4 regions of the Clostridium sp. CM027 genome follow, and region 4 is predicted to be linked to each of the others. Evidence: riboswitches for the same ligand, from Rfam matches in the RefSeq annotation. Region 4 holds a riboswitch; each other region holds the start of a gene.

The links. A riboswitch is a leader RNA that binds a small molecule or an ion and turns the genes downstream of it on or off. The one in region 4 is predicted to bind cobalamin.
Region 1: it holds a riboswitch for cobalamin, as region 4 does, so the genes downstream of both, KTC92_RS09865 (YitT family protein) here and KTC92_RS16620 (cobyric acid synthase) in region 4, are expected to answer to the same signal.
Region 2: it holds a riboswitch for cobalamin, as region 4 does, so the genes downstream of both, KTC92_RS09895 (acetyl-CoA hydrolase/transferase family protein) here and KTC92_RS16620 (cobyric acid synthase) in region 4, are expected to answer to the same signal.
Region 3: it holds a riboswitch for cobalamin, as region 4 does, so the genes downstream of both, KTC92_RS08665 (sirohydrochlorin cobaltochelatase) here and KTC92_RS16620 (cobyric acid synthase) in region 4, are expected to answer to the same signal.

What each region holds. Positions count from the first base shown of each region.
Region 1 is NZ_CP077725.1:2,080,498-2,086,069, reverse strand. Features, by position in the region: gene KTC92_RS09880 (iron ABC transporter permease) at 1-803, shown strand, start outside; gene KTC92_RS09875 (ABC transporter ATP-binding protein) at 803-1,576, shown strand; gene KTC92_RS09870 (DUF3842 family protein) at 1,564-1,977, opposite strand; cobalamin riboswitch at 2,250-2,438, shown strand; gene KTC92_RS09865 (YitT family protein) at 2,637-3,488, shown strand; gene KTC92_RS09860 (sigma-54-dependent Fis family transcriptional regulator) at 3,646-4,665, shown strand; gene KTC92_RS09855 (aconitate hydratase) at 5,062-5,572, shown strand, end outside.
Region 2 is NZ_CP077725.1:2,086,619-2,091,098, reverse strand. Features, by position in the region: gene KTC92_RS09915 (DUF6262 family protein) at 1-217, shown strand, start outside; gene KTC92_RS09910 (cob(I)yrinic acid a,c-diamide adenosyltransferase) at 312-851, shown strand; cobalamin riboswitch at 933-1,121, shown strand; gene KTC92_RS09905 (hypothetical protein) at 1,154-1,285, shown strand; gene KTC92_RS09900 (hypothetical protein) at 1,319-1,486, shown strand; cobalamin riboswitch at 1,487-1,675, shown strand; gene KTC92_RS09895 (acetyl-CoA hydrolase/transferase family protein) at 1,890-3,161, shown strand; gene KTC92_RS09890 (GntR family transcriptional regulator) at 3,195-3,584, shown strand; gene KTC92_RS09885 (ABC transporter substrate-binding protein) at 3,728-4,480, shown strand, end outside.
Region 3 is NZ_CP077725.1:1,813,905-1,819,476, forward strand. Features, by position in the region: gene KTC92_RS08650 (precorrin-8X methylmutase) at 1-261, opposite strand, end outside; gene KTC92_RS08655 (cobyrinate a,c-diamide synthase) at 339-1,664, opposite strand; gene KTC92_RS08660 (histidinol-phosphate transaminase) at 1,706-2,824, opposite strand; gene KTC92_RS08665 (sirohydrochlorin cobaltochelatase) at 2,894-3,727, opposite strand; cobalamin riboswitch at 3,872-4,056, opposite strand; gene KTC92_RS08670 (transposase) at 4,269-5,180, shown strand; gene cobS (adenosylcobinamide-GDP ribazoletransferase) at 5,503-5,572, opposite strand, start outside.
Region 4 is NZ_CP077725.1:3,487,227-3,492,798, forward strand. Features, by position in the region: gene KTC92_RS16605 (hypothetical protein) at 1-384, shown strand, start outside; gene KTC92_RS16610 (site-2 protease family protein) at 676-1,293, shown strand; gene trmB (tRNA (guanosine(46)-N7)-methyltransferase TrmB) at 1,361-2,014, shown strand; cobalamin riboswitch at 2,244-2,420, shown strand; gene KTC92_RS16620 (cobyric acid synthase) at 2,555-4,048, shown strand; gene cbiB (adenosylcobinamide-phosphate synthase CbiB) at 4,129-5,079, shown strand; gene hemA (glutamyl-tRNA reductase) at 5,110-5,572, shown strand, end outside.

The sequences.
Region 1 (5,572 bases), 1.4 Mb from region 4:
CAGTATGCGGGGTCATAATGCAAGCGATTGTAAAAAATCCATTAGCAGATCCTTATATATTAGGTATTTCTTCAGGAGCGTCGTTAGGTGCTACCTTAGCTATCATGCTTGGGGTAGGTGTTTTTTTTGGCAGTAATTATGTAGGGATATGTGCTTTTCTAGGAGCGTTTGCAATATCAATACTTGTATTAACCCTTGCAAATGTAAATGGGAGAGCTAATTCAACAAAGCTTTTGCTGGCGGGTATGGCATTAAGTAGTGTGTGTTCAGCATTTTCAAGTTTTATTGTATACTTCGCTAATGATAGAGAGGGTATGCAGAGTATAACATACTGGCTTATGGGAAGCCTTGCAGGCGCAGAATGGCAAAATATAAGGATAATTATTCCGGTTGTAATAGTAGCTACACTATTTTTTATTACTCAATATAGAACGCTTAATTTAATGCTACTTGGTGATGAAGTTTCTATAACTTTAGGTACAGACCTTCAGAAGTATCGACAATTTTATCTTATAATTACATCAGTTGTAATTGGATTCATTGTATACTCATCAGGGATTATTGGATTTGTGGGACTTATTATCCCTCATCTTATAAGAATGATATTTGGAACAGATCATAAAAGAATTATTCTACTATCTGCATTAACAGGAGCTATATTTTTGGTTTGGGCAGATGTTTTATCCAGAATTATAATACCTGGAAGTGAACTTCCTATAGGAATATTAATTTCTATGATTGGTGCCCCAATCTGTATATATCTTATGGTAAGTAAATCATATGGATTTGGAGGTGATAATTGATGGAAATAAAGACTTTAGATGTAGAAACTTATTTAGGTGGAAGTCATATTTTGAAGGGGTTAAGCATACATGCAAAGAAAAAAGAATTCGTAGGCATTATAGGACCTAATGGAAGTGGTAAAAGTACACTTTTAAAATGTATATATCGAACCCTACAGCCTTCTACAGGAACTGTATTTTTGGATGATAAAAATATTAAAGAGTTTTCTATGAGAGAAAGTGCAAAAAAAATGGCTGTGGTGTCTCAACATAATAATTATAATTTTGATTTTACTGTTTCTGATATGGTTCTAATGGGACGAGCACCGCATAAAAAGTTTATAGAAAAAGATAATGCACAGGATTATATAATTATGGAAGAGTCTTTAGAAAAAGTGGGTATGACAGAGTATGCTAAACGAAGCTTTTCAACCTTATCAGGGGGAGAAAAGCAAAGAATAATTCTTGCAAGAGCCTTGGCACAAAAAACAGAATGTCTTATTCTAGATGAACCTACAAATCATCTAGATATAAAGTATCAGCTTCAGTTTATGGCTACTGTAAAGGGACTTGGGGTCACAGTTATATCTGCTATTCATGATTTAAATATTGGTGCTTTATATTGTGATAAAATTTATGCCATGAAAGCAGGTAAAATTGTTAGTTATGGAACACCAACAGAAGTCTTAACCAAAGAATTAATAAAGTCTTTGTATGAGGTTGATGCTAAAGTTACAGAGGATAAAGAAACTGGTATTTTAAATATTATGTATAAACCTTCTTATATAAAATGATATTTTATATAACTTTTTATATCAAGTACAATTTCTTCAATTATATCTTTGATTTGCATATTCCTTGTGCCTGGGATATAAATACCATGTTTTTGTAGTGGAAGTATATATTTAGTACAATCCATATTAAATATTGACGTGGCAATCATGGGAGTAATTTCACCGTTAATGCCACAACTACATATTATTCCAATTGGAACGATTATACTATCGATTTTATTTTTCTTGCAAAATGAGCAAATTGATTCCTCACCAGTTATACCAATATTTGCACCGGTTCTTACCATATTTGAACAAGCGAATGTATTTGTACCAAGTGCAATAATATAGATATCTAGGTCAATTTCTTTACGGAGTTTTTTTATGATTGTTTGACCGAGACCTGTCCCTTGTGCGTCTATTACAGCTTACTGGAAAAAAAGAAAGTTTAAATTCTAAAGGCCAAGTTTGTGTGAATGATTAAATACTAGATAAATATAGTTAAGTTAATCGATAACATTGTAGGTTATAAAATTAAATAAATTACTTATCTTATGTAGGTGTTATAAAATCAAACATAATTACTCATTTTTCAAAAAAATTCAAATAGAACACTGAATTTTTACTAAAGAAATTTTGACAATTAAGTATTTTAAATGTATACTTGAATCATGGAATAATATAGTTTATTTAACTTAATATTGAACTTAAAGGTATGAGATGTTTTGCATTTCATTTAAAAGGGAACCAGGTGAAAAGCCTGAACGGTCCCGCCGCTGTAATGGTGAGAAGCTTTAAATTATACCACTGACAATTTTGTTGGGAAGGATTAAAGCGACTGTGATCCAAAGTCAGAAGACCTGCCTTTATTAATACACCAATAACGCTACGAGTGATAGGGGGTGTGACGCATATTTGTATGAAAATGCATTTTAAATTTTGCATTTTTTACAAATATGGTTGGTATTATTATCAAGCCCTTAGCATAAATGCTAAAGGGCTTAATTTTTCGTTGAGAAAGAAATTATGATTATTTTACAGAGGATAGGTAATACAATTGATAATTATAAGGAGGCATATTATGAAAACAAAGATAAAGGAATTTGTGCTTATAAACATAGGAATGTTTATGGTATCAGCAGGTTTATATTTCTTTTTAATGCCAAATAATTTAGCGACAGGTGGGGCGAATGGATTAGCAATAGTTATAAATAAATTTACAGGGCGATTATCCGTAGGTTGGATAATGATTATAATAAACCTTATTTTGTTTGCAATGGCATTTATTGCTATAGGAAAGAGTTTTGGTGGGAAAAGTGTGTATGCAAGCTTTGGTGTAGGAGGTATTATAATTGTATTTCAAAAGTTTATACCTATTAATAATTCAATTACAGGAGATATTTTACTGGAACTTATATTTGGAATACTAATATCAGGAATAGGTACAGCTATAGTATTTAATCAAAATGCTTCAACAGGGGGGACAGATATATTAGCTAAGATATTAAATGAATTTTTCTATATAAATTTAGGAAAAGGAGTTTTAATGTGTGATTTAATTATAATTTTAATGGCAGTTTTTGCTTTTGGAGTTAAGCTATCATTATATGCAATGCTTGGAGTTATAATTAATGGTTTTCTTATAGATCACATCATAGATGGAATAAATGTGTGCAAAGAAGTTACAATTATAAGTAAGAACAGCGATAAGATAAGAAAATATATAAGAGAAGAGCTAGATAAAACATCTACTGTATATAACGGAGTAGGGGATTTTTCAGATGAGAATAAAGAAGTTGTTGTGGTTATAGTAGGAAGAAGTGAGTTTATAATACTTAAAAGATTCATAAGATTTGTTGATAAGGATGCTTTTGTAACAGTGAATAATATTTATGAAGTTTTTGGATACGGATTTAAATCGTTAACACATTAAATATGAATTTCATGTATATTTAATTCAAAGTAAATTAGCTGTTTAATTTTTATGAAAATCTCAGAAATATCGGTGCTTTATTTGATTAAATAAAGATTGCATGAATGAAATTGTATAACTAATAGAGAGAATTTGTTTAAAGGGGATAATATATATTGTGAGTGGAAGTTTAGATAATATAGAAGAAAAGACTGCGGAAAGAATAAAAAATGATATTTTTAATATAAGTAAAATGATAATAGAAGATAATAATATGATAGAAGTAATAAAGATGGCAAACAAGGTTTCTAGGGTGAATACCACAGTTCTTGTTCAAGGGGAAACAGGAGTTGGAAAAGAAGGAATTGCTAAGTATATACATTATAATAGCTTAAGAAAAAAGGAATCGTTCGTTGTTATAAATTGTGGTGCGATACCTAAAAACTTAATAGAATCTGTGCTTTTTGGATATGAAGCAGGAGCTTTTACAGGCGCAAATAAGCAGGGGAAGATAGGACTATTTGAGCTTGCTGATAAGGGAACTATATTTTTAGATGAGGTTGGAGAGTTATCACAAGAGGCTCAGGTTGAACTTTTAAGGGTTGTACAAGAACATGAGATAGAAAGGATAGGCGGATTAAAGACAGTAAAGGTGGATGTTAGGATAATAGCGGCAACAAACAAAAATTTAAAGGAAATGATAAAGAAAAACTTATTTAGAGAGGATTTATACTATAGACTTAGTGTTTTTCCTATAAACATACCTCCTCTTAGAGAAAGAAATGGAGATATTGTACCACTCATAAAGTTTTTCATGGAAGAAATAAATGAAATGTATGGATTGAAAAGTTATTTTAGTGATGAGGCTTTAGATTGTTTAAAGGCTTACTCTTGGCCAGGCAATATAAGAGAACTTAAAAATATAGTTGAAAGATCTTTAGTTATGAGTGATAACAAAATTATAATTACAAAATATCTTCCTAAATATATAAGAAAAAGCTATAAAAGAAATGAAATAGAATTTAGTATAAGTAATTTAAGTATAAAAGGACATAATTTGAAGGATATAATTCGAATTATAGAAGAGGAGATAATCGACGATGCAATGAGACGTTATGGAAATATAAGAATGGCAGCAAAGGCTTTGGGGGTTAATCCATCTACATTAGTTAGAAAAAGGCAGAAATATAATAAGTAAAATTAAAAGAAAACTCTTTAAACTTATACTAAAGTTTAAAGAGTTTTCTTTTTTTTATGAATAAAAGTATGCAAAATTCATTTGTATGCATTTTTGCATATGCCCTAGTTTGAAGGGGTTGATTCAATAAGTTGAAAAAGGTCGCAATTTAACAATATGATTATAAGGAAAACAATCTTATGAAAAATTTGTTAATAAGGCTTAAGTATAGAACTTTAAAGGGTTTAGCTATTAAAGAAATAATAAATTATATAGTTGGCGCGGTTATTGCTTAATATATAAATATAAATGGGGGGATATATTAGGCTATTAATGCAAGTAAACAATATATTGGTAGTTTATGGGAGTTAAAATAAAAGGCTTATTATTTAAAATTAAAAACAAGGGGGAAATAAGATGTTAGGAACAATTACCGAAAAGATATTGAAGGAACATATTGTAGAAGGTATACCTAAGGCAGGTGAGGAAGTAGCTCTTAAAATTGATCACACATTGACACAGGATGCCACTGGGACAATGGCTTACTTACAATTTGAAGCTATTGGTATAAAACGTATCAGAACTGAGCTGAGTGTGAGTTTTGTGGATCACAATACGTTGCAGACGGACTTTAAAAATGCTGATGATCACCGATTTTTACAATCGGTTTCAGAAAAATATGGAATTCATTTTTCAAGGCCTGGAAACGGTATTTGCCATCAGATTTTTTTGGAGAGATTTGCGCGTCCTGGAAAAACATTAATTGGCTCTGATAGTCATACACCAACTGCAGGTGGAATTGGTTCATTTGCACTTGGTGCAGGAGGTCTTGATGTGGCTGTTTCAATGGCGGGTGGAACTTTCAGGTTAAAATATCCTAAGGTTGTTGGTGTTAAGCTGACTGGAAAGCTTCCTGAATGGGTTTCTG
Region 2 (4,480 bases), 1.4 Mb from region 4:
TTATAATAATGAAGAGACTAAGAAAAGAATTGAGGAACTTAGGGATAATCAAACGAGTAGGACTATGAATCAAAGAGCTAAATATGATAAAACAGCTAAATCTAAAGACATTATCATAATGGCTAAGGATAAAAAGATTAAAGAACTTGAAGAAGAGAATAGGAAGTTAAAAGAGCAATTAGAGATTCTTAGAGGTAAGTTATATGAAAAATTATAAACTACATTGTTTATATGTAGTTTATGTGCAAACATAGCTATGACAAGAGGCTTACTATCTTGTACACGAGATATAACAAGGAGAAATGAATATAATGGGGAAATTAAAAAACGGATATGTTCAAATTTATACGGGGAATGGCAAGGGGAAAACGACTGCAGCTGTAGGACTAGCTGTACGTGCAGCAGGAAATGGATATACTGTATTTATGGTGCAATTTTTGAAGGGAAGTAAAACTGGTGAAATTGAAAGTGCAAAAAAACTGGCTCCCTTTTTTAATATATTTAGGTTTGAGAAAAAAAGAGGTTTTTTTTGGACATTAAATGCAGAGGAAAAAAATGAATTAAAAGAAGAGGTACAAAAGGGATATGAATTTTGTAGCGAAGCATTAAAAGAAGAAAAATGCGACATACTTATCATGGATGAGGTAATGGGAGCATTGAACAATCAACTAATAAGTGAAGAACAACTACTAGAATTAATGGAGAATAAACCTGGTAATATAGAATTGATTTTAACAGGGAGAGACGTACCTAAAGCTATAATAGATAAATCAAACCTTGTAACTGAGATGAAGGATATTAAACATTATTTTAACGAAGGAATACCATCTAGAGAGGGTATAGAGTTTTAATTATAAAAAAATTGGTATATAAAGTCAAACAATAAAGCGAGCATAACTTATGTTTGCTTTATCTTCATGGTTATATTGAAAATTAAATAAATGATTTATGGTTTTAAAGTTGTAGCTTAAAATTAAAAGGGAAACAAGTGAAAATCTTGTGCGAGCCCGTCACTGTAATGAGGAGCAAATTCGCTTGTATATCCACTATTTATAAAATAGGAAGGATGCGAATTGCAATGATACTAAGTCAGGAGACCTGCCATAAGGAACAATACTGATTACTCACGTGGATGTTGGGAGGTGTTATAAATATGGGCAAAATAAATAAGTTAAAGAAATTTTCATTGAATGATTTATTTAATACTGCATATTTAAATTTAAAAAGAGCAGGTGCATATGGATGTTTCCCAGAACCACCTCAAATTCTAAAATTAAGTCAATAATATTGATATTTAGAGTTTGAAGGGGGAATTATTATGGATATGTACAAAAACTTAGGCAAAGAATTTATTGTCAATATAACAGGAAATAGAGAAGCCGATAGGATTATTATGAAAGAATTTAATAAAAACTCTGTTACAAATAAAGCTCAATTAAAAAAGATTTTATGGAAGAGATTAAAAGAAACTTTTAAAAGAAAGTAATTTAATATAGCATATAAAGGTATGAGATGTTTTGCATCTTATTTAAAAGGGAATCGGGTGGAAATCCTGAATGGTCCCGCCGCTGTAATGGTGAGAAGCTTTAAATTATACCACTGACAATTTTGTTGGGAAGGATTAAAGCGACTATGATCCAAAGTCAGAAGACCTGCCTTTATTAATGCACCAAGAACGCTACGAGTGATAGGGGGTGTGACGCATATTTGTATTAAAATGCATTTTATATTTTGTGTTTTTACAAATATGGTTAATATTGTTATCAAGTCCTTTAGCATAAATGCTAAAGGGCTTAATTTTTTGTGAGGGAGTAGGAATTATAATTATTCTACAAAGTACAGGTGATACAATTTGTTGAATAATTTACAATTACAAGGAGCGAAATATTATGGAGTGGCAAGTGAGATATAAAGAAAAGGTAGTTACTGCTAAAGAAGCTTCAGAAAAAATAAAAGCTGGGGATCGGGTAATTGTTGGTCATGCAGTTGGAGAACCTAAATTAGTTATAGGTGCTATGACTGAAAATAAGGAAAGGTACGGAGAAGTAGTTCACATGGTAGGTATGGGAAAAGGAACGTATGCAAGGGAAGTTATAAATAGTGATATAGGGGATTTAACAACCTGCTTTTTTTCAGAAATGCCAAGATTATTCAGAGAAGAGTATTTAAAGGTTAATGTGGCTATAATCCAAGTTTCGGAGCCTGACGAACATAGTTTTTGTAGCTTTGGAGTTTCAAGTGGCTACGCTAAAGTAACTGCGGAGTGTGCAGATATTGTTATAGCAGAAGTTAATAAGAAGATGCCAAGAGTTTTAGGAGATAACTTTATACATGTTAAAGATATAGACTATATGGTAGAGGCTGACTATAAAGTTATGGAACTAAAAAAAGGTGAAATAGGAGATGCAGAAAATGAAATAGGAAGAAACTGCTCCTTAATTATAGAGGATGGATCAACATTACAACTTGGAATAGGCGCTATACCAGATGCCATACTTTTAAATTTAAAGGGTAAAAATGATTTAGGCATACATTCAGAGATGATATCAGATGGAGTAGTAGACCTTGTAGAAGCTGGAGTTATAAATAACAAGAGAAAGACTATTCATAAAAATAAGATAGTAGCTGCGGTTTTAATGGGAACAAAGAAACTATATAATTTTGCTAATAATAACCCAATGATAGATATGTTATCTGTTGATTATGTAAATGATCCATATGTTATAAGTCAAAATGATAGTATGGTATCAATAAGTTCATGTACACAAATAGATTTGATGGGACGAATAGTATTAGAGTCTATAGAATTAAAACAATTTAGTGGAGCCTACGAACAAGTAGATTTTATTAGAGGTGCAAATAAATCAAAAGGTGGTAAAGCGATAATAGCAGTTCTATCAACAGATTTTAATGGTAAGGTTTCTAGAATAGTTCCATTAATAGATAATGAAGCTACAGCATCGACATCAAGGACGGATGTTCATTATGTAGTTACCGAGTATGGTATAGCGGAACTAAGGGGAAAGACATTAAAAGAAAGAGGGAGAGCTTTAATAAATATAGCTCACCCTAAATTTAGGAAAGAATTAATCAAAGAGTGGAAAAGAAGATTTAGCAGCACCGCAGGCGATGATTTAATGATTAAGAGGTCGTGTCAATGATTGGAGTGAATTAGTCGATTAATTCAATATGCTTTGGGAGGGATTTTTATTGACGTTATAATAAATAGAAGAAGTGGAGTGCCACTTTATATTCAAATTAAACAACAGATTATAGATAAAATAGAAAAAGGAACTCTCAAAGTTGGAACAAAATTACCTACAGAAAGAGAATTATCTAAAATTTTAAAAGTAAGCAGAAATACTGTAAGCACTGCATATAATGACTTGGAACAAGAGGGGGCTTTGAAAGCTCATCAAGGGAAGGGAACGTTTGTAACTGAAGATTTTATATCTTGGGAAATTAAAAATAAAATAATAAAATTCATTGACTTAGGACTAGAGGGAGCTCTGAAAAGTGGAATGAAGCTAGAAGAGTTTTTAGACATAGTAGATCGAAGGGTAGATGCAAAAAACATATATTAGATAAATTTAGTAATAAGAATGGAGTATGTTTAAAGCGTATCATATAGAAGTAGAAGGCACCCATTAAATCATATTCTGCGAAGCTGCAATATCAACGAATATATCATAGTATGCAAGCTATAAACAAAGGAGAGAAAATTTAAATGAAAAAGATAATAATTATGATTTTATCAGTATTTATGGCATTTGGAGCAACTGGATGTAGCAATAAAGAGGAATCAACCGTACCTAAAAGAGAAACTAAAGTAGAAAATAGTAATAAACAGTCCTCACATTACCCTGTTACAATCACAACATATAATTATTCTAAGCAACCTGTTAAACTTACTTTTGAAAAATCACCAGAAAAGGTTGTTGCAGTATATCAGAATTCAATAGAAACATTATTAGCATTAGGATTGCAGGATAAGATAATTGCAGCATCTGGGTTAGATCATGATGTTAAAGATGAATATAAAAGTTCTTTCAGCAAGTTGAAGTATTATGGAAAAGCACCCGCAAAAGAGGAGGTTATTGCATTACAACCTGATTTCATATTGAGCTGGTATTCTGTATTTGGTGAAAAAAATCTTGGGGATGTAGGTTTTTGGCATGAAAGAGGGATAAATACATATATGTCACAAAACAGTGGTGTTATTAAACCAAATACGCTGCAAAATGAATATGATGATATTTTAAATATGGGTAAAATTTTCAATGTAGAGGATAGAGCTAATGAAATAGTTAATACAATGAGAAAGGAAATTGAAAAGGCTAAGGGCTTTGTTAGAGGAAAAGAAGCTGTTAAAACAGTAATCCTAGAAGTGGAAAAAAACGGAACATATCGAATTTATGGGGAAGACAGTGTTGGTGGCGATATTGCAAAGAGAGTTGGAGCAAATTTAGTAGCAAAGTCA
Region 3 (5,572 bases), 1.7 Mb from region 4:
AAGAGCTTTTTTGTTTATACCTGCCAGTGCCATTTTTGTATCAGTATAAATGGTAGCTCCATTTTTAAGTAACTCTACAGCCTCATCAATAGCTCCATCCCTAATATAAACTATGTTTTTATAATCGAAATCTGCTGTAGTATGTATTACTCTTTTGATTATTGAAAGCTCTTTGTCAGAAAATTTATGTTCTCCCATTTCTTCTCCAATAATTTCGAAGCTTTTTTTTTCTATATCCATAGGAATCTTTATATAATCCATATTTTAATCTCCTTTTCTTTTAATTTAAATAATTTAAATAAGTGTTCATAGGTAGGGACGGTTAGCAACTAATTAATCTATTTGAAAATCTCCTTAAACCATTGTAAGTTTCCCCAAAAATGCACATGTCCATAAGCTGCCATAGTATTTTTTTTAACATATCCGCATTGCCAATTTTTCTCATATCCATCATAACCCTCTTTAGAAAGCTTAAATACCTTTTCTTCAGATAAATTAACAATAGATTTATGAAACTCATGACAGTTTATACTCATATTTTGTGGTAAAATATTATTTTCTACCCCTACCTTTATTTCTGCATACCCAAAGTTCTGAAGCTTTTTTGTTAAGGTGTAATACCCCTTAAAAAAGCCAACAGTATTATGTGATATTTTTTCTTCGCCTTGCAGTTTTTCTCCCTCAGTAAGATACATTAATCCTCCACATTCGGCGTAACAGTGTAGCCCATTATCAAGAGCTTTTTTTATACTGCCAAGCATTGATGTATTTTCAGATAGCTCCTTTATAAAAACCTCAGGGTACCCTCCACCTATGTAAAGAAAACCAATATTACTGGGTAGCTTCTTATCTTTAATTGGACTAAAATATATAACTTGTCCCATTTCCTCTAGAAGCTCTAAATTTTCTTTATAATAAAAACTAAAGGCCTTGTCATAGGCTACAGCTATCCTTTTCCCCTTATTCTCCACATGGAAATCATCTATATGCCTTTCACTTTCTTTAAATTGTTCTAACAATAAATCCATATCCAAATGCTTTTCTAATAACTTGGCACAGATTTCAATTTTCTCATCTAAATCCTCTGTTTCACTGCTTTGAATTAGCCCTAAGTGCCTACTTTTTAAGCTTAATCGTTCATCTTTTGGAAGATAGCCTAACACTTTCAAGTTACAGTTTTCTTTAATTGCTGCCTTAAGTAACTTATAATAATTTTCTGTTATATTATTTAGTATTATGCCCTTTATATTCGCATCTTTAAAATTTACTATTCCATTAATTTCTGCACAGAGGGTTGCTACCTGAGCCTTTGGAGACAATACAAGTATGATAGGCAAGTCTAAAACCTTTGACACGTGATACGTAGAATAGGATGTATTTATGCCTTTTCCATCATATAAACCCATTACACCTTCGACTACACCCAATTCTCCGCATCCTCTAGAAAAGCTAGCCTTAACTCCCGCCTCTCCCATAAGATACAAATCCAAATTTCTTGAACCTTTACCTGTTATCTTTGTATGAAAAGCTGAGTCTATATAATCAGGTCCTACTTTATACCCTTGTATCTCAAATCCCCTATTTTTAAACGCTTTCATAATTCCGAGTGTTACTGTGGTCTTACCACCACCACTTGAATCTGAAGCTATGACTATACTCTTCATTTATATTCACATCCTTTTGCGGACTATCCCCTAATGTGCAATTAGTTGTTAACTGTCCCCAATGTTTTCACTATCAATTCTAAGTTTTTCAAACACTGAATCAATTTTCTATTCCTATCATTATCCTTAATAGCAAGCCTTACATATTGTTTATCTAGTCCTCTAAAATTATCTGCTTTTCTTATAACAAATCCTTGAGCTAGGCATAGTTTATAAAGTGCCTCTGAGTCCAGTCCTTTTAATTTGCATAATACATAATTTCCATAGGTTAAATACACTTTATCTATAAATGAAATATTTTCAAGTGATCTTATAAACCTAGGCCTTTCCGCTCTTATCCACTCTTTGCTTTTTTCAATATAAACGTTATCTTTTAACACATGACGTGCAGCCATTTCTGCAAAACAGTTTATGTTCCAGGGGTTTTGTTTTTCTTTAACTTTTTTTAATAGGTCTACGTTACTACTTATTCCATACCCAAACCTTATACCAGGCATCGCAAAAAATTTGGTTAATGCTCTTATTATAAATAAACATTTGTATGTTTTAACTTTTTCACTGAAACTGTGCTGTGAATCTCCAGTAAATTCTATAAAAGCCTCATCTATTATTATGACTTTGTCGTTACATTCACAATATTCAAGAATTTTTTGAAACTCAGCCTTATTTATGATATTGCCATTGGGGTTATTCGGATTACCTAAAACCACACCTTCTACACTCTGTAATCTATTAAGAATATCCTCATAATCATAGGAAAGCTCAGCATATTCATGCTTTAATAAGGTATTCTCATTAATCTTCTCTTTTAAATAAGAATACTCTATACTACAATTCCACTTTTTAGCATCAATTTCGTACTCTACAAAAGATGGCACCACAATTAGTAGATTTTTATGACAAGCTATAACTAAGTCAATTATTTCTGCAGCCCCATTTCCTAAAACAAAATATTCTTTTGGGCAATCAATGTATTCTTTTAATTCTTTCAATACCTCCCTATATTGAATATCTGGATATCTTGTTAAAGCATCTACGGCTTCACTAATGTTATCAGTGAAACTTTTAGGAACCCCTAATGGATTAATATTAGAACTGTAATCTATTAATTCTCGCCCCTCAAGTAATCCATTAGTATAAACATCTCCACCATGTATCATTGAATACCTTCCTTTCTACTTGTAACTCACATCTACCGTACTTTTGTTACTTATAACTTACGCAGAATTTTAATTTCCCTTATGTGTTTTCCCTACATTCTTAAACTTTTCATTAATTACATCATTAATGTGCTGTATATAAATGTCTTGAACGTCACTATTTTCCCCTAACCCATGCAGATATATTTTAACTTTAAACCCTTTTGCCTCTAAAATACTCTTCCAGGAGTCCTCTGCATCTCCCGCCATGTCATTCTTGGCATGGTCTCCTGCTACGAGCAGTAGTGGCATTAAAGTGACTTCGCTAATACTCTGAGTCGTAACATTAGGTATTACTCTTTCCAAAGTTGGATACCCTTCCACGGTTGCTACATGGACATTGTTAAAACCTCTATCCCTTAAAACGCTTTCAAAACAGCAATATACTGCATTTGCAATATGGTTTGTACCATGCCCCATCAAAATTACTGTATCCATTGGTTGCAATTGCTTTGATAGAGCATCCACCATTATTGAGTAATCATCTGGCACGCCTGCTTCTTCACCCTTAAAACATAAAAGAGGTCTTCCTATTAAGATATTTTTAAATGCTTTACATTCTTTGTATCTATTAACTACATTATTTATATAATCAAATTCTACTCCAGGAATAACATGCAAAGGCTGAACAATTACCTCATTATATCCTTCGCTTTTTAACTTTTCCAAAGCTTCTTCTGGAGTATCTACATGAATATTATCCCTATTCTTAAGTACTCTAAGAATAATATGTGAAGTAAATGCTCTTCTTATATCATAATCTTCAAAAGTATGTCTTATTTTATCTTCTATTGCATCGATAGTTACTTTTCTTGCATCTTCATGTGTTGTTCCAAAACTTACAATTAAAATTGCCTTCTTCATTTCGATCATCCACCTTGCTAAATATTTTCCGAAATCTATCATAACATTTACATATAATGCTTTTTAAAACAAAAAAAATAGTACGCATACGATAGCGACTACTTTTTAATTAATCCATAATTAAATAGTTCTTTCCCTCCGAAAGCTTGTTAACATCATTTAGGCAGGTCTCCTGGCTTTTGATTCTTCCTTTAATTATCCTTCCTCATTTTTAATTTACGAAGTAGCATTTAAAAGTTTTTCATCAATTACAGTAGCGGGGGCTGCTGCGGATTTAAACCGCATTCCCTTTTCACCTATTTCAAGGCACCTAAAATCATATTCAATTCTCTATTAATTCTAGTTTATTATATTTAAGCCGTACTGTCAATATTTAGAGTGTCTCCTTAGTTTAATAGGCAAAAAAATGATTCAGAAAAATAGTTAGGGACGGTTAACAACTATTTAAATTATTTATATATATATTAGCTTAAGATTATGAATATCATCCCGATTCATAGGCAATAATTCAAATAAAAATCTATGAGGAAGGGTGATTTTAATGCCAAGAAAGGCAAGAGAAAAAACAGATGACTCGATATTTCATATTATGTGCAAAAGTATCAGCGAAATAAATTTATTCAAGGATGATGAGGATAAGAACAAGTATTTATCACTTGTAAAAAAGTATAAATATCTCTATAATTTTAAAATCTACGGTTACTGTCTTATGGATAACCATTCTCATTTAATGATTGATGCTAATGGCACTGATATATCAAAGGCAATGCATGGAATAAATTTTTCTTATGCAATGTACTTTAATAAAAAATATAAAAGGGAAGGACATCTTTTTAAAGATAGATTTAAGAGTAAAATAGTTAATAATGAACGATATTTGAAGACTTTATCTCTATATATACACAATAATCCTACGGATATAGATGAATATAAAAATTGTCCTGAAAAATATGCTTTTTCTAGTCTAGCCATATTTTTAGGAAAAAGACATGATTCTTTTAAATTAGTTGATTATGGATTTATTATGAGCTCTTTTGGTAATAACCTAAAAAATGCAAGAAAGAATTACTATAATCTTGTCTTTCGCTGTAATGGAGAAAAATTAAAACAAGAAATAGAATTTAAAGATGAAAAATCAGAGTATAAATGTGAACGAAAAATACTTGTAAGGAACTTTAAGCCAGAAGATATAATAGAATATATAGCGTCAAAGATGAATGTATCAAAGACTCATCTTTATATGAAGTACAGCAGAAAGCTTGTACGGGCAAAAGCCTTAACCGTTGTTCTAATGAGGAGCCTCTGTAATTTTAAATCTAGCGATATATCCAGCACTCTTGGAAACATTACACAGGCTAGAGTATCAAAATTAAGCACTATTGGCATCGAATTAATTGGAACAGAAGATAAATATGAGAATATTATCATGGATTTTATTAAACGTTATGCTTAGTAATAATTTATTAATATAATCTTCAATATTATGATTAATAACTTAATGACAATCATTAAAATTCATTCTAATTATTTACTTTAACCTACCTATTTATTAAATCTGTTATATTAAATAAAAAAAATTAGAATAACAGATGGATATATGCATTTAATAAACATGGACAAGTATCAAAAATATACATTTTACTTATGTATAATATAAAAATAATTAAAATTAGTGTTCAATAAATTAATTCAACGATAAAAAGGTACAAGTTTCCATAAACAACTTGCACCCAATTATAATATAAATAATTGTTAACCGTCCCCATTATCTTACCTTAACTTATTGCTATAAATAAGATCATAGTTAGAATTTCAACTAATTCATTATTAGCTCCTAAGCTATCT
Region 4 (5,572 bases):
TATAATAAAATGTATTCTACCACCCTTGAGGAACCTATAAATATTAAAGGTGTAGAAAAACTTACTTTAATTGGCACTGATGATGATGACAATGTGTATCTTGGAGAATTAAAAGATAATTTGGTAAGCAAAATTTATTATGGGAAAACATTAGAAAATACTGAAAATTGGAAAGTGATTGATTTACAAAAACCTTCTAAAAAAAATGATCTATTTGTTACATCTCTTGGTAAGGTCTATCAAAATGATGTAATGAAAGCTGTAATAAAAGATGTTAGTTCTGGAACTGAAACTAGCTATAAAGGAAAATTATTGCAATTGTATACTAAGGGAATAGTATCATTGGTTAATGATAAAGAAGTATCTTTTGTTCTTTTTAAGTAGTCGATACTATGATGTTTATTTAAGACCTTATCTTTTTAAGATAAGGTTTTTTCTATAATCTGAAAATATAAGTTAATTCATAAGGATATAGTTGTGGGAATATATTATTTTATTTTAAGAATATTCAATTCAAAATAACAATAAACTTTGTTATAATAGGATAGTAGACATCTTAAAAAATAACAAGTCAAAGATGCATTAACAAGGTGAGTAGCGATTAACATTGCCTACCATGTAGGAGTATAAGGAGGAATAAATTTGGATACACAACAAATATTAAATAAGATTTTGATGATACCCGCAATTTTATTAGCATTTACTTTTCATGAGTATGCGCATGCTATCGTAGCAGATAGGTTAGGAGACAAAACTCCACGATTTCAAGGGAGACTTACGCTGAATCCAATCGCACATATAGATCCAATGGGATTTCTTATGATTATATTAGTAGGGTTTGGTTGGGCAAAGCCTGTTCAGACAAATCCTAGTGCATTTAAAAATTATTATAAGGATGATTTGAAAGTTTCAGTTGCAGGCCCAATTGCTAATCTAATTCTAGGGTTTGTATTTGCAATTCTTACTGTGTTATTTTCGAAATTTCCACCAATTCATGGTGGATTATATACTATTATTAGCCAAATTTTAATAATTACAGGGTACCTAAATTGTATTTTGTTTTTTCTTAATTTAGTGCCAATACCGGGATTTGATGGATCTCATATAGTTAGGGATTTGTTCCCAAAGTTTTTTTACAATTTACCAGATACAATTTATAGGTATCAATTCTTAATATTTATGGTGTTAATATTGCCTATATTACCTGGTGGACAATCAGTTTTTACTTATATCGTGCAAGCGCCAGGGTTATGGTTATTTAAACAATTTTTAAATATTGCAGGGATGTTTTAATATTAATATAAAGCTAAGAAAATCATATAGTGATTTTTTATTATTTAGAATGTAAGGAGAAAAATATATGCGCTTAAGAAAAAAATATTGGGCTAGGCCAGAGCTGGAAACTAGTCATATTGTAATAACTGACCAATATGATCACAAAGGAAAATGGAATGAAGAGTTTAAAAATAACAATGCAATTCATCTAGAACTAGGTTGCGGTAAAGGTAGATTTATATCAGAAAAGTCCAGGAGAGATCTCGATATCAATTTTGTAGGCATTGATTTAAAAGATGAGGTTCTGGTATTTGCCCTTAGAAAAGTTATAGAAGTAAGAGAAGTTGAAGGGGAACAAGACATAAATGTACGTCTTATGCCAATGAACATTATGCTTATTGATGATGTGTTTGCAAAAGATGAGATAAGCAGAATTTATATAAATTTTTGTAATCCTTGGCCAAAAGACAGACATAATAAAAGAAGATTAACTCATACTAAGTTCTTGACGAGCTATAAGAAATTCTTAAAACCGGGATCTGAAGTTTGGTTCAAAACAGATGATACAGAGTTATTCGAAGAATCGGTAGATTATTTCAAAGAGTGTGGGTTTGAAATATTATTTTCAACCTATGATTTGCATAAGAGTGATTTTAAAGATAACGTAGTTACAGAATATGAAGCTAAATTCACAGAAATAGGCAAACAAGCTATGTTTCTACAGGCAAAATTAATTTAGCGAATTAATGCATCTCCTGTGGAACTGTTGCAGCTTCGCAGGAGATAACTTATAACCATATGAGACTTAAGCATTTTAGATTCTTATTTATTGACAGGATTAACATAATGCTATAAACTTAATTACATAGAAATGTATTAAATTGAAAATTTTAAAAATGAAAATTATGAATTATATTAGTTAAAAATGAATAGATTTGTTTAGGTGCCTATTATTAATCAGCCACTAAAGTGGATGCAGCTACTTTAGTATATGATTAGTAAGGTGAAAAGGGAATGTGGTGTAATTCCACAGCAGCCCCCGCTACTGTAATTGAGAGAAAATCTTTTATAACTACCTGAAAGGGAAAGTGATAAGAGAAAGTGTATCAAGAGCCAGGAGACCTGCCTAAATTAGTAATATTAAGCTTTCGGCGGGAAAGAACTGTAGAATTCAAGTTAGTGCAATGAAAAATTTGTACATAACAGCAGGTGCGCAAGCTTGCTGTTTTTTTGTTGTGTGCCAAATAAGAATACAAGCAGGAAGAAAGGAGAAATAGTAATGGCTAAAGTAATGGTTCAAGGAACCGCTTCATCAGTAGGAAAAAGCATATTAGTAACAGCACTTTGCAGAATTTTTGTGCAAGATGGGTTTTCAGTATGTCCTTTTAAGTCACAGAATATGTCATTGAATTCTTATATTACATTGGATGGAAAAGAAATGGGACGTGCGCAGGTGCTTCAAGCCTATGCGGCAGGATTGGAGCCAGAGGTATATATGAATCCGATTTTATTAAAACCTACCTCGGATAAAAAGTGCCAAATTATCGTTAATGGAAAGGTTTTTGGGAATAGTACAGCTATGGAATATCATAATATGAAATTGGAATTCAAAGACATGTTAAAAAAGCAGTTTGAAGAATTAGAGAAGAAGTTTGATATTATAGTAATGGAAGGAGCAGGTAGCCCAGCAGAAATTAATTTAAGAGATAGAGATATAGTGAATATGGGAATGGCGGAACTTATAGATGCACCTGTGATACTCGCAGGAGATATAGATAAGGGTGGAGTATTTGCGTCACTAGCAGGGACTTTGCTTTTGCTTAATGAGGCCGAGAAAAAAAGAGTTAAAGCCACTATTATTAATAAGTTTAGAGGAGATTTAGAAATCTTAAAGCCAGGACTTACAATGCTTGAGGATATTATACATATTCCATGTGCAGGAGTAGTTCCTTATTTTAGATTGGAACTCGAAGATGAAGATGGTGCAGTAGAATTTAACAAAAAAATTACTGCACCTATTGATATTGCTGTAATAAAGCTTCCACATATATCGAATTTTACGGATTTAGACGCATTAAAGGCTGAAGAAGATGTATCAGTTAGATTTGTTACAACTAAAGGAGAATTGGGCACACCAGACCTCCTTATCATACCGGGAACAAAAAATACTATTGATGATTTAATTTCTTTAAGAAATTCGGGACTTGCAGAAGCGGTTCAGCAATATAGTGTACAAGGTAACGTATTAGGCATTTGTGGAGGCTATCAAATGTTAGGAAATAGCTTAAGTGACCCTAATGGCTTAGAGGGAAATTCAAAAGAAACAGAGGGTATGAAGCTTTTAGACGTAGACACAATATTTGAAGATGAGAAAATAACTACAAGAGTAAAGGCTCGTAGCATTAACATTAGGGATACTAGTATAGAAACTTATGGTTACGAAATACATATGGGAATTTGTAAATATGGTCATAATGCAAAACCACTTTTTGAAATCTATGATAAGAATGGTTCTGATACGTCATCCTTCGATGGAGCAATAAATGCAGGTGGAAATGTTATGGGTACATATATTCATGGAGTTTTTGATGGAGTAGAGTTTAGAGAACATATGATTAATACTTTAAGGGTAAAAAAAGCTATGGAACCTAAAAAATCTAAGGTTTATGAAAATCTAAGAGAAAAAGAATTAGACAAGCTAGCAGATATAGTTAGAGATAATGTAGATATGGATTCAATCTATAAAATCATAGGAATAAAAAGAAAAAGTTAGGGACAGTTAACAACTATTTAAAAAATTATAACAGTATAAGATAGTGAGGAATTAAAATGGCAATACTATTTCAGACGAACATAATAGATTTAATTTTAGCGGTAATGTTAGACTTATTAATTGGAGATCCATATTGGTTTAAACATCCGGTGATTTATATAGGAAAGCTTATTTCTAAATTAGATAAGTTAGGCAGAACGATATGTAAAACTAATGGTCAAATTAAAGTTTTTGGCGGAATTATTGTAGTTATAGTAGCACTTTCTAGTTTTTTAGTGCCTTTTATAATTTTGAGGATTTCTAATAAGTTTTTTTGGTTGTACCATATTCTCAATATAATATTGCTTTGGACTACAATAGCTGCTAGATGCCTTCATAAAGAAGGTAAGAAGGTTTATGATTCTTTAGTTAATAATGATATTTATGACGCAAGAGTTAAATTATCGTACCTTGTAGGGAGAGATACAAAAACCCTTACTGAGTATGAAATAGTAAGAGCTGATGTGGAGACCATTGCAGAGAATACAGCAGATGGTGTTATAGCCCCTATTCTCTATGCATTATTAGGGGGAGCACCTTTAGCTATGATGTATAAGGGCATAAATACCATGGATTCAATGCTTGGATATATGAATGAAAAATATAAATATATTGGTTTCTTTCCAGCTAAAACAGACGATGTATTTAATTTTATACCAGCAAGAATAACAGGATTTTTAATCTGTTTGGCATCACCACTTGTTCGAGGAAATATTGCTTGCAGTATAAAAGTGATGATAAGAGATAGAAAAAATCATAAAAGTCCTAATTGTGCTTATCCAGAAGGAGCAGCAGCGGGGGCTATGGGAGTTAGACTAGGTGGTACGAATGAATATTTTGGAGAAAAAATGTATAAACCAACAATAGGAAACAAAATAAACGATTTGGGGAAAGAACATATAATAGATACAATAAAATTAATGTATGGGGCAATGTTTTATTTAATAATAATATGCATGTTATATGAAATATGCGTATATATGAAATATTAGTAATAGTGATGTATTTTTGGAGATGATATAATGATACAACTTATAGGGCTAAAGCATGATGTGAAAATAGAAATTAGAGAAAAACTCTCAATTATACCAAAACGCCAAGGAAAGTGCTTAGAGGAACTTTTAAATATTTGCGAAGAGGCAGTTATTTTAAGTACCTGCAACAGGACAGAGATATATTTTAAATCTAAGGATGAAGAGATTGTTGATAAGATTTTTAAGGCATTAAATTGGGATAGGTCTTTAATAAAGTGTGTAGAAAATTATAAGGAAGAAAAAGCAATACAACATTTAATGGATGTGGTCTGTGGGTTTGATTCACTATTACTTGGAGAGGACCAAATTTTAGGGCAAGTTAGGGATGCTTATGAAGCTGCAAAAGGTTCAAAATCAACTAAAAAGGAACTTCAAAGACTTTTTGAAAATGCTATCGCTTGTGGCAAGAAGTTTAGAAATAAATCTAAAATAAGTGAGATACCGGTTTCTT